Linked DNA regions of Candidatus Vesicomyosocius sp. SY067_SCS001. The protein of the gene in region 1 interacts with the protein of each later gene in a pairwise test. Links are inferred from orthologs where the notes say so. Each region holds a gene or a part of one and is shown on either strand. Other genes may lie near its edges.

The links. The genes of interacting proteins can lie anywhere in the genome.
Region 2: the proteins of dnaE (region 1) and dnaQ interact in binary tests that used the Escherichia coli proteins (3 or more experiments, as listed by UniProt). The link is inferred for Candidatus Vesicomyosocius sp. SY067_SCS001 from one-to-one orthologs.

The regions. Positions count from the first base shown.
Region 1 is NZ_CP054877.1:772,436-779,237, forward strand. Bases 99-4,115 are described here. They hold dnaE (DNA polymerase III subunit alpha), read right to left. Parts: upstream 3,725-4,115; coding sequence 299-3,724; downstream 99-298. Other genes in these bases: HUW60_RS03685 (beta/alpha barrel domain-containing protein), read right to left, coding at 3,948-4,115. Also shown: more of HUW60_RS03685, read right to left, coding at 4,116-4,271; sulfur oxidation c-type cytochrome SoxA, read right to left, coding at 4,279-5,094; thiosulfate oxidation carrier complex protein SoxZ, read right to left, coding at 5,122-5,424; HUW60_RS03700 (thiosulfate oxidation carrier protein SoxY), read right to left, coding at 5,458-5,901; sulfur oxidation c-type cytochrome SoxX, read right to left, coding at 5,912-6,259; trpE (anthranilate synthase component I), read right to left, coding at 6,481-6,802. UniProt on the Escherichia coli protein: DNA polymerase III is a complex, multichain enzyme responsible for most of the replicative synthesis in bacteria. This DNA polymerase also exhibits 3' to 5' exonuclease activity. The alpha chain is the DNA polymerase catalytic subunit.
Region 2 is NZ_CP054877.1:383,019-388,680, forward strand. What follows is about bases 889-3,765. They hold dnaQ (DNA polymerase III subunit epsilon), read right to left. Parts: upstream 2,720-3,765; coding sequence 2,057-2,719; downstream 889-2,056. Other genes in these bases: HUW60_RS01870 (hypothetical protein), read right to left, coding at 1,559-1,732; rpoZ (DNA-directed RNA polymerase subunit omega), read left to right, coding at 2,791-3,105. In the rest of the region: HUW60_RS01850 (LemA family protein), read right to left, coding at 1-325; HUW60_RS01885 (hypothetical protein), read right to left, coding at 5,127-5,662. UniProt on the Escherichia coli protein: DNA polymerase III is a complex, multichain enzyme responsible for most of the replicative synthesis in bacteria. The epsilon subunit contain the editing function and is a proofreading 3'-5' exonuclease.

The DNA.
Region 1 (6,802 bases):
TTCTTTAAATCCATCAATAGCATCTTAGTATTATTTTTAACCTGTACATATATAAACTTATATTTGATTCTATATTTTTATGTTACGATTACTAGTCAACATACAAAATATAAATATGTTCTAGATTATTCGGTTAATCTAACATTCAAGTACTGATTAACCCTAACATAATACCTTATCTTTAATAACCAGATATTTATAATCCATTCTTGAATATCAACTTAATCAATACACTTGTAAAGTATTATTTTAATTTTTAAAAGTGATTTAATTTATAGGGAGCCATATACTCTACTTGCTAATGATAATAAACTTTGCTTACCTGATCTTGAGCTAAGACATTAACAGCATCAATTAACTGCTGATTAGGTGCCACTAAATAAACTTTGTTTAACAACATACTACCTATTAAATTATCAACAATATAAGTTATTTTAACTGGGCAATTGCCCTTATATTCAATCAGAATCTTAATAAGTTTATCAAAAATTGATTGGTGTTTAGTGTTTAATAATACTTCAAAACCCTTGGCATAACTTATTTTTACTTGCTCAATATTTTCAATTTTATTAACCACTAGTTGCCATTGATTTCTAAAATCTTTATTAATATTACCAGAAATAACCACCACTTCATCAATCATAAGTTGATTACTCACTAAAGTTAGAGTTTTCGTAAATACCACAGCATTTAATGACGTAGAGTCATCTTCAATTGTAATTATAGCAATTTGCTCTCCATTCTTAATAGAGCGATAACGTAGATCTGAAATTAACGCTAATACACGTACATCTCTATTATTTCTAAAGACAATCTTAGAAGGTAATACTACATTAATGTTCTTTAAATCGGTCACTGTATACTCATTAGTAGGGTGATTATAAAAATAATAGCCCAGCACGCTTTTTTCTAATTGTAATCTTTTTTTAAACGAAAAACTTGGTGCTAAAAGATAACGTGTTTCATATTCACTATGTGGAAATAATCCATTCTGACCAGAAAAATAGTCACTTTGTTTTTGTTCCGCTTGTCTAATAGCTATAGGATAAGTTTTAATTAGACTCTCCCTATTCACGCCTAATATATCAAAAGCACCACTATAAATTAATGCTTCAATAGCACGTTTATTCAAATAACACTTTTCAATTCTAGAACAAAATTCGAATAAATCCTTGTAGGTACCATTAGCACTACGTTCAAATACAACCGCATCAACCAAGGCTACACCAACACCTTTAATTGCACCAAGACCATACAAGACTGTCTTTTCATCAAGAATGCTAAATTCGTAATTAGACTCACACACATTTGGACCATTAACAATCAACCCTATTTGACGGGTCTCGCTTATAGTAAATGAAACCCTATCCGTATCATCCATCATGCCAGATAAAACTGCAGCCATAAAAGGAGCTGGATAATGAGACTTAAGCCAAGCAGTATGATAAGAAACATATGCATATGCCACCGAATGAGACTTGTTAAAACCATAGCCTGAAAACTTATCAATCAAATCAAAAATTTCATTGGCTTTTTTTTCATTAATACCCTTTTCAGCAGCACCTTTAACAAAAACACTACGTTGACGATTCATTTCGCTAGCTTTTTTCTTACCCATCGCGCGCCTAAGCAAATCTGCACCACCTAAAGAATATCCTGCCATCACTTGTGCAGATTTCATTACTTGTTCTTGATATAAAAATACACCATTAGTTGGTTTAAGAATTTGTTCTAGCATAGGGTGGGGATACTTAATCTGTGCACCATGTTTTACATTAATATAATCATCTACCATACCTGCATCTAATGGACCTGGACGATATAATGCCAGCATTGCAACAATATCTTCAAAATTATCTACTTGAAGTTTCTTTAAATAACTACGCATCCCTTTAGACTCTAATTGAAAAACACCAGTTGTATCACAACTTTGAAGTAGTTTATAAACTTTTTTATCATCTAATGGTAAAGTATCTAAGTTAATCGGTTCATCTGATAAACCATTAATACTAATTAGTTTAATGGCCTTGTGAATAACTGTTAAATTAGATAATCCTAAAAAATCAAACTTAACCAAACCAACTGCCTCAACATCATCCTTATCGAATTGAGAAACTACTCTATCATTCTCACCATAGCCTTTATATACTGGACAAAAATCACTAATTTTACTAGGTGCAATCACTACTCCACCTGCGTGAGTACCAACGTTTCTTACTAAACCCTCTAATTGCTTAGAAAGATTAATTAATGCTGTTACACTTTCTTCTGAATCATAACGAGCTCGCAATTCTTTAGAACCCCCTTTCTTAGGCTCACTCAAAGCTTTTTCAAGTGTCACCCTTAAATCGTTAGGAATTAACTTTGATATTTTGTCACTAAACCCATAAGGATGTCCCAAAACACGCCCTACATCACGCACTACACCTTTAGCCGCCATCGTACCATAGGTAATAATTTGTGAAACCTTCTCATGACCATACTTTTTAGCTACATAACTAATCACTTCATCCCGACGATCAGTACAAAAATCAATGTCAAGATCTGGCATTGAAACTCGCTCTGGATTTAGAAAACGTTCAAATAATAATTCATGCTTAATTGGGTCAACATTAGTAATACCTAGAACATAAGCCACTAAAGAACCAGCACCTGAACCACGACCTGGACCTACTGGTATATCATTTTCTTTTGACCATCTAATAAAGTCTGCTACAATCAAAAAATAACCTGAAAATCCCATTTGAATAATAATATCAAGTTCAAATTTTAAACGTTGTTGATAAATATTAACATCTACCTTTAAGTTTTTCAGACGTTGAACCAAACCACTCTCTGACTCTTCACTAAAAAATTGTTCTATAGTTAAGTGTTCTGGAATAGGAAAATCTGGCAAATGATTCCTTTTAAATAACTCAAAATGTACATTACAACGTTTAGCTAGCTCTAATGTATTTTCTAAAATTTCTGGTAAATCAGAAAATAACTTATGCATTTGTTCAGGTGATTTTAAAAATTGCTGATTAGAAAAATGTCGCTTACGCTGCGTGTCATCTAAGAGGCTACCCTGAGAAATACAAATCCTAGCCTCATGTGCATCAAAATCACTTTCATTTAAAAATTGTACATCATTAGTTGCCACAACAGCAATATCAAGTTCAAGTGCCAATTTAATACAAAGATGTAAATGCTTTTCATCAAACTCCCTTGAAGTTCTTTGAACACCTAAATAATAACGATCAACAAAAATAGCATGCCAAAACTCAGATTTATGCTTAGCTTCAACTATTTTATTTGATATTAAATATTTAGCTACATCACTATAAATAGGAGTTGCAATCATGATCAAGCCTTGATTATAGTCAATTAACTCTTGCTGTGTTATGCTGACACGCTCACATGAACGTCCTTGAGTATAAGACAAAGAAATCAATTCAGAAAGATTAAGATAGCCTTGATGATCTTGACATAATAATAAACCTGAAGAAAACTCACCTTCCTTGTCTTTAATATTAATTCTAGCACCAAATATTGGCTTTATCTTAGCAGCAATAGCGTTTTGATAAAATTTAACTGCTGCAAAAAGATTAGATTCATCCGTTAATGCAATTGAATCCATGCCAATTTCTTGTACTTTTTCAATAAATTTTGAAATACGTACTACAGAGTTTTCAACTGAAAACTCACTTTGACAATGTAGATGTACAAAACCAGGATTAACCATTAAAAATAATTAAAATAAATTTGATGAATACTTACCTATTTTACAAGTCTAAACAAACTAATCTTAAATACTTAATTTTATTTTAAATAGCGCTAATTTTCAAAAAAATATATAAAAAAATTTCAAATATAAAACAACAGAATATTAGAAAACTTAATATATCTTTTTATAATAAACAATAGAAAATAGAAGCATTATATATATATAAACCCACTAAATTTTCTTAGAACCTAGGACCTGCTGTTTTTGCTAAAATAGTTTGTAATGTTGCATTAACTGTTTGCTTATAAGCTTTATTTGCCAAGATAAGTGCCGCAACATTTTTACCTGATTTATACAATTTTCTGGCTTCTTTAATCATTTTTCCAGTATCACGCCATGCCATACTTTCAGCAAGATTATCTTTATAGCCAGTTTCAGCTGCCGCAATAACAGACTTAAATGAATTAGAGTCATTGTTCCAATTATGCAAACTACCCATGTAGCCAGCCAGAGCTGTTAAAGTAAATAATAATAAAGCTATTAATAATACTCTTTTTATTAGCATCTCTCTCCTATTTTCTATATCTATCGACAGTAATTTTAAGACCATTACTCATTGCCTGGTGGAAAAATTCCATATTACGAAGGGCTTCTGTTTGAGGTTTTAATGGATTAGCGCGCATATTCTTTAAACAACTAGAGTAGCGACGATGCAATGTACCCATACCACTCCATTTTACGCGATACATAGGTATGTGAGTAGTATGCCCTAATACAGGAGATAGAATATCAGCACGAGCTTTTCTACCTGCGTTATAAACATGACAATCTGCACAAGACATATTAAACTGACCACGCTTGGCATAAAAGAAAATCTTACCTTTCTCATAAGCCGCTTTAGCACCAAAAGACTCAACTTTTACATTAATCTTTTGTCCAGCTGCTTGGTCTGAAATCCAAGCGCTAATACGAGCAATTTTACCTTTATTGTAATTTAATTTATTACCAGTTTGGTTTTGATAACAATTTTTAATTGCAGTTTCAAGTGTGACTACTTGCTGAGTCGATTCATTAAAGTATGGATGTTTAATACGAGCTACTACTGGGTCTTTCAGTGAAAGACATTTGTTAAGACCAAACTTCAAATACTCCTTGCCACCATCCTCCACTGCCTCCTCATAAGGAGGAATACCATCTAAAATTTCTTCAAATTGTTCCCTTGAATCTTGATCAATCATATATACACCATCGGTATAGTCTGCAAATTCAACACTCGGAAAAATTGTTTTAAAATGATTAATAAGGGCCTTTTGGTCAAATTTAACATCAGCTAATACCACACTAACTAAAAAACCTAAACAAACCATTATGGTTATTATTTTTTTCATTAATTTCACATCAGTAATTATAAACAGTTATTTAGACTTTGCAGTCGCAGAACCTATTTCATCTTTATTGTCTTTGTACTTAAGTTCAATTATATCGCCTTTCTTACCAGTTACCTTAAACTTAAAATATGGATTTTTAGAAATCGAGCTACCAATATCAGCATCTACAACTTTGTTACCATTATGTAATATAACTATATTTTCAATATAATTCGCTGGGACTATTTTACCTTTTTTCTTACGTAAACCTGTTTCCATAGGGTGTTTAATTAAACATTTAATACTAATTACACCTTTTCTTGCCTTGGGTTTTAATTTAATACTTGCCATTTATATATACTCCATTTTAATATAATTAGTTAATTAACCACCACAACCACCAATTGTTACCTTAACTTCTTGAGTTCTAGAAGTTGTTATTCCACCCGCTGTCACTAACGCTATAACTGAAGAAGTTCTACCCATCTTAACACGGGTAGAAACATAACCATGAGCACCAGATAAATTAAATGAAGCCGCCAAGGGTGTAGAATTATTTTTAATATAAAAAGAAATATCTGTTACATCTTTAATTTTAGATGCGTCCACTGTCATAGGAACTACCTCACCATTTTCAGCAATCTTAGGTGCTTTAAATTTAAATAAGCCTTTTTTAGAACTTACAACCGAAGTACTTGCTATGTCTGATTTATCCTTAAAACTTGCAGAATTAGCAAAAACCATGCTTGGTGTTAATAAACCTGCACTTACTGCTGTAGCAACTGCAGGACCTGCTATTGCACTTTTTAAAAATAATCTTCTTTTCATATTGTTTTCCTTATTTTGAATAAATAAAATCTGTAATTTGATCAATTTGATTTTCAGTTAACACTTGATGCTTACCAAATGGAGGCATAATTGAATATGGATTTTTAATTGTTGCATCCCAAATTTGTTTTCTTAAATCAGCCTTATTTGGAAATCTTTCCTTCATTGCAAATAATGGTGGTCCAATTGTTCCTGGCAAACTACCACCTGGAATCATATGACATGCTAAACAATTTCCCAACTTACGACCAAAAGTTACTTCTTCGCTAGTCATCTCTTTAGCACCTGTTTGTGCTGATATCATAAATAATGTTATCAATATCAAAACTGTCGAGATAGAAGAAATAGTTTCCTTCATGTTGTTCTCCTATTTATATAAATCAACAAGATAATTAAACCTTGATAAAAATGAATGATATAGCACTTAAAAATACTTTGCAACTCTTTTATTAAAACGTTATATTATAATATTCTTTTTTAAAAAAAATTTAGCACAATGTTAGTGCTTTATAACTTTATTCAAGAATAATTTTTCGTATCAAATATAACTAATAATATTTTTAGTTATATTTTATCCACTTAAACTTGCTGTGCAGCTTTGATCAATGCTTGAGCTTTATGCATAGTCTCATCCCATTCTGATTGCGCTGTAGAATCATAAACAATACCTGCTCCAGCTTGAATATAAAGTATTTGCTCCTTAATCACGGCAGTACGAATAGCAATTGCCATATCCATACATCCATGCCAAGACAAATAGCCAATTGCACCTGAATAAATATTTCGTTTTAATGGTTCAACCTCATTGATAATTTCCATTGCTCGAACTTTAGGAGCGCCACTGAGTGTACCTGCTGGAAAAGTTGCTTTTAAAACGTCAATCACACTCACGTCATCTTTA
Region 2 (5,662 bases), 390 kb from region 1 along the record:
CCAAAGCTATTTGAGAGCTTGCCAAATTTGTCATGGCATTTTTTTTATCTGGATTTTTTTGTGCTACCTTGTTGGTTTGTATTAATTCTGTTCTAGCTTTAGTAACAGTAGTCAACGTTTCTCTTTCATGCTCCATGTATTTTTTGGCAATATCAACTAAATTACCAATTAAGTCTAAGCGTCGTTTAAGTTGTACTGAAATTTGCTCAAAACCATTCTGATACTGAGTTTTATAAGAAACCAAGTTGTTATAAATACTAGCAAGCCAAATAAGTAAAACAATAATAATTGTGATCAGTAACCAGTTTTGTATTAAAAATTCCATTTTTAAACTCCTATAAAAAGTTAATCAATATTAATTTTTAAAATGTTGATTATATACGCTATTATCATTTAAATTTAAATCTTGAATTTAATTTTCAATAATTGTTGAATATTTTACATTCAAATAGGTAACAATAAATTCAAGTGGAGCTCGATTAAACTTGTAAATCTTAAGCGTGTATTTTTTTCAATTTTTTTAAGATCCTACCACTAATGATTGGATAACCATAACCACTTAAATGCTTTTTTGTTACCTATTTTTTATTTACTTATAGTGATAAGTAAGTTTATTTTTTCACAAACTTGTTATCTAGTGTGATTGTTCTATTTGGAAACTTTCTTTTAATAAATTTATTTCTAATTTACTGGTTAGTAAATATTTTAGATAAATTATGTACTATAATTTGAGTGAGTAATAATCGTTAACTCATTGGTTTTATTTATTAAATATTTATACTTAAAAACTATAACAATTTAAAGATTTTTAGCCAACCTTCTAAGTATATATTGGTCTTTCTATTTTAGGTTTTGGAAAATACCACTAGTTTGGTTAAATTAAATACTATATTTTTGTTTAATAATAATTTAGCTAGTTGTTTCTATTTAAGATAAATAAAAACTTCTTGTCAATTTCTGAATAGTCTTTTTAATAGATCTTGCTCAGTTATTTTTTACTATAATTGTAAGTCGCTTATAACTTTTATATAGTTTTGATAAATCATAGGAGTTTGTTGTTAAAGTATCAAATAATAATTGATTATCATTTTTTTTGATAAAATGCAAACCTAAGAATATAAATACCAGCATGATGGGGCGAGAAACGGGATTTGAACCCGCGACAACCGGAATCACAATCCGGGGCTCTACCAACTGAGCTATTCCCGCCATAAATTATACCTCAAGTTTTATCCTTAGATGTGGTACGCCCAACACGATTCGAACGTGTGACCTACGGCTTAGAAGGCCGTTGCTCTGTCCAGCTGAGCTATGGGCGCATATACCAAGGTTGTTACGTTCTATAAATGCAAGGTATTTTTTGGTCGGAGTGGAGGGATTTGAACCCCCGACCACCTGGTCCCAAACCAGATACGCTACCAAACTGCGCTACACTCCGAAAAAAACAATGATTATACTTTGTTAAATTGGAATGTAAATAGTGATTGTGTTACAATTAGTCAATTCACAATTAATACTAACATACTATCAATTTTTTTTGTATGGTTTTTTGTCTATTTTAATTAGGTTCTTCTATTCGTGATTGGGTTTGCTCCAGTAAGATTATACTAGTGTTACTAATTCCTATTTTTGAGTCAAGATTATAAATTGATGAAGCAAGGTCAGGAGAATTGGTCGGCGTATTATTAATCAAAGTAGTGTTATAGTTTAGATCAACGTATGTGTTTAACATACAAATTACTTTTTTCAAATTTTGGTGTAAAAATCATCAATAATTACAAATTTGTTGTAATTGCTATTCTGATATGAGAAAGCTTCTATCTTTATAGATAGAAATCTATTATAAGTGGAGTGATAAATATCTAAATTTTATCGTTTCTATACATATCTTTATTGATTATCATCATCGATTAAATAGTGGTGTAGCATTTTTAAATTAAAAGACTTGAATGAATAGTCTATCTGTTTTATAGAATTATTGTTTAGTATCAACTTTTAGTGTAATGTGGTTGAGTTCGTTTTGTTTTTTAACTTGGCGATAAATCTAATAATTGCCTTAAAGTTTTTTAAAGTAATTTGCGTGCTCTGCGAGTTCTTTTTTATTTGCATAAATAATTTTGATTTTGCCAATAGCATTGTTTATCCTAATAATATTATTAGCCTGTTTATTAATGGTTTTATCATTGCCAAATAAAGTAGATTGTCCACCAGTCATTGCAAGATAAACTTGTGCTAGAATTTGTACATCTAACAGCGCACCATGCACAATTCTTGCACTTGAGTCAATTTTAAATCGCCGACATAAAGAATCAAGGTTATGCAGTGTACCAGGTCGTTGTTTTTTAGATAATTCTAATGAATCAATAATGTTGCATTTGTCTTCAATACGTTCATTAATACCTATAAGTTTAAGTTCGTGATTTAGAAATCCAAGATCAAATGGAGCATTATGGATAATGAGAGTTGTTTCTTTAATATAAGCTAAAAATTCTTCAACAACCTCTTTAAATTTAGGCTTTTTTGTTAAAAATTTATCAGTAATGCCATGGATACGCACTGAATCACCAACATTACGATTTGGTTGTATGTATTCATGATATTCATTATTTTTAGTGATTTGTCTGTTTATAATCTCTATACAACCAATTTCAATGATACGATGACCTTCAGAAGGTTTAATCCCTGTAGTTTCAGTATCTAGTACAATTAGTCTTTCCATCGAATATTTATTAAACTTATTTTTTCGTGTACAATTATCTCATTTTATCATAAGTAATATTATTAAATATTATGGCAAGAGTAACAGTCGAAGATTGTTTAGACCATGTAGAAAATCGCTTTGAGTTGGTATTGGTAGCAGCAAAACGCGCACATCAGTTAAGTTCTGGAGGTTATAAACCATTATTAAATGCAGGGAAAGATAAGCCAACGGTAGTAGCTTTAAGAGAGATTGAGGCAGGGTTAATTGACTCTTCAATTTTAAGTGAAATTTATGTAATAGATGAGCAATTATCAGCACAACAAAAAGTATTGGATAGTGTAAAAATATCTGAGATTAAAGATAAATTATCAGTAACAGATGTTGATAAAGTTATTGATAAGTAACGAATATTTAATTCGTGATGTGATGTATGTTATTATTTATTAAAATAATATGATAATCGGCAGTTATTTATGTATTACTGTAGTTTTTGAATTTTGAATTTTGAATTTGATTTTAGTATAACAACATTTGCAATAGCAACAGACTCTGGATGAGTGTAATATCATTTATATCCATGGTAGATTTAATTGTTTATAGTTGTGGCAGTTTTATTTTCTTAATGGATTGGATAGATGATTATATTTAATATATGATGTTGCTTTTATTTTAAGGAAATATGGTTCGTTTACAGTTCCATAATTTATTTCTAATTAGAATATTTTAAAAAATTTTTTGTTATTTTAGTTATTTTATTATACTAAATAGGATTTTTTATTATTTTTATGTATTCCAATTAAAGGTGGCCATATCAGTAAACCTATCAAATCATCTATGTATGATGAAGTAACTTATGAATAAATGTATCAAAATTCAATTGATGACGACGACATAGTAACCGAGATAATTTCTAGATTGTCAAAAAGATTTGAATTAAATTCTCTAATACTAATTATATAAAAGACCAAATTGACTGGTTTAAAGGGAGTGAGTTAAATATTATTTACAATTATATGGATAAACATCTATTTATATGTAAATTAAATTATTATCATTTTTGTAAGGTTATGAACCTAAGTTGAGTTAGTATTTACTTGTTAACAGATTCATGACGAGGTGGCAAAACTTAGCAATGAACTTAAAACTTTAAGGGTTGAGAAAGGCGGTTCGAGGTTACATTTATATTTTGATGATTTTACAAGCAATTTATGCTATGTTATCTTGTATTTGTATTAATACTGTTCATTATATGGTATTAATTATTTCTTACTAGAAGTATTAAAAATAGAATTTTAGACTCTCAATGTAAGATTGTTATTACTGGTAATAAAGATATACGCATTGGTATAACCACTGAGTTAAAGGCAAATTTTGATTAAGTAGTTATTGTGTGTGATTGTATTGATATAGATATCTTATATCATGATTTAGCTTCTGAAGTTTCAGCTAAATATCCATAATTTATATTGAAATACTACTGTTTATTTTTTATAGTTCTGGTTCTACTGTAAAGCCAAAATGGATGTTACCTATTTTAGGTAACAATAATACACATTATAGTTGGTTGAGCGGTAAGGTGTTCTTATTTTATTTATGGTACTACTTGGGAACAGTATATTAATAAGTTTTAATACTGTATTGATAATTATCCGTACATATGGGTGCTAGTGGTAAAATATGTTATTAACAATTAATGTTTGAGTTTGCGTATTTTGGCATAATTGGTGAATCAGTTAATTTTTAAAATGGAAGTGATATTATCATCCTATTAGGAAAATCAAGTGTCCTATTGTTAATATTTGGAGGTAATCAGAATAGGTAGTCATATGATTACGCTTTTGCCATATTTAATTAAACTTAAACCATGGGCTCAGTAAGCAATCTATTTTTTAGTATTGAGTTACAAGTTATAAATGCAAAAAGTAAAGCAATTAACAGGAGAATCTAATAATGGTTTAATTATTAATTTCTTGACTAGGATAAATGCGTACTTTTTACAAATAGTTATCAATGTTTTATAAAGATTTTTTTTCAATATCTAGGTAAATAATTTTTAGGTAATAGGACATATTAGGCTTGATATTAATGGTTATTATTTGATTGCTAGGCTTGTAAATTATGTAGTTAATATTCTTTAGGTGTATGTAGAGATTAAATCTAGACTGTAGTTCTAGTATTGGACTATCCTTACGATATTAAAGATTATTATCCTTGGTTAGGATTAATAATGACTAGCAGTTATCTAACGAGTTGGTTTAAAACTGAATTGGTTAAGTTAGTAATCCATGAGATTAGATCTATTGTTACTATGGTTGCTAAAGATTCTTAAGATGAGATTTATGCGTAGGATTTTAATAAAAATTTTACAAAAAAGCTAAAATAAGTTTTCTTTTTTATTTTCTAGTTATAACCTTTTTTTGAAACTTTATTTCCTTAAGCATTGTTGCTGATAGTTTATTCGCATATTCTTATTTAGCGATATAACCTTACCAAATAGCTTGTATCCTAAGTTCATGGTATTTTTAATATTATTACAGTAGTTTTGTATTTCTTCAGAAGTGTAAGAGATTAAGGTGGCAATACCAATAGCAGGTACAATAAGTCCTGTTACAGCAATATTTGTTGAGGCTTCTTTTAATTTTTTAATACTGGTAATGTTTTTCGTGATTATGTTTTTATTTTGTTCTTCAAAAATACCTTCTAAGTATTTAAGCTTTTTATCAGAGGTTTGTAATTTTTTTTGAACTGAAGTTAATAAATATTTTAAGTCTGTCATTTTTATTTTAGCATCATTCAAAACATGATCTTTGCTAGTTTCTAGTGAAAGTTTATCTTGTGCTTTTTTTAATTCTGAATGTGTTTTGATTAACTGTTTATTGAGATTTTCTATCGTATCGATATTCCTCATGGTAACAGGAAGTTTTGCTATTTGTTTAACATTGTATTCTTGTTTAAGGTTGC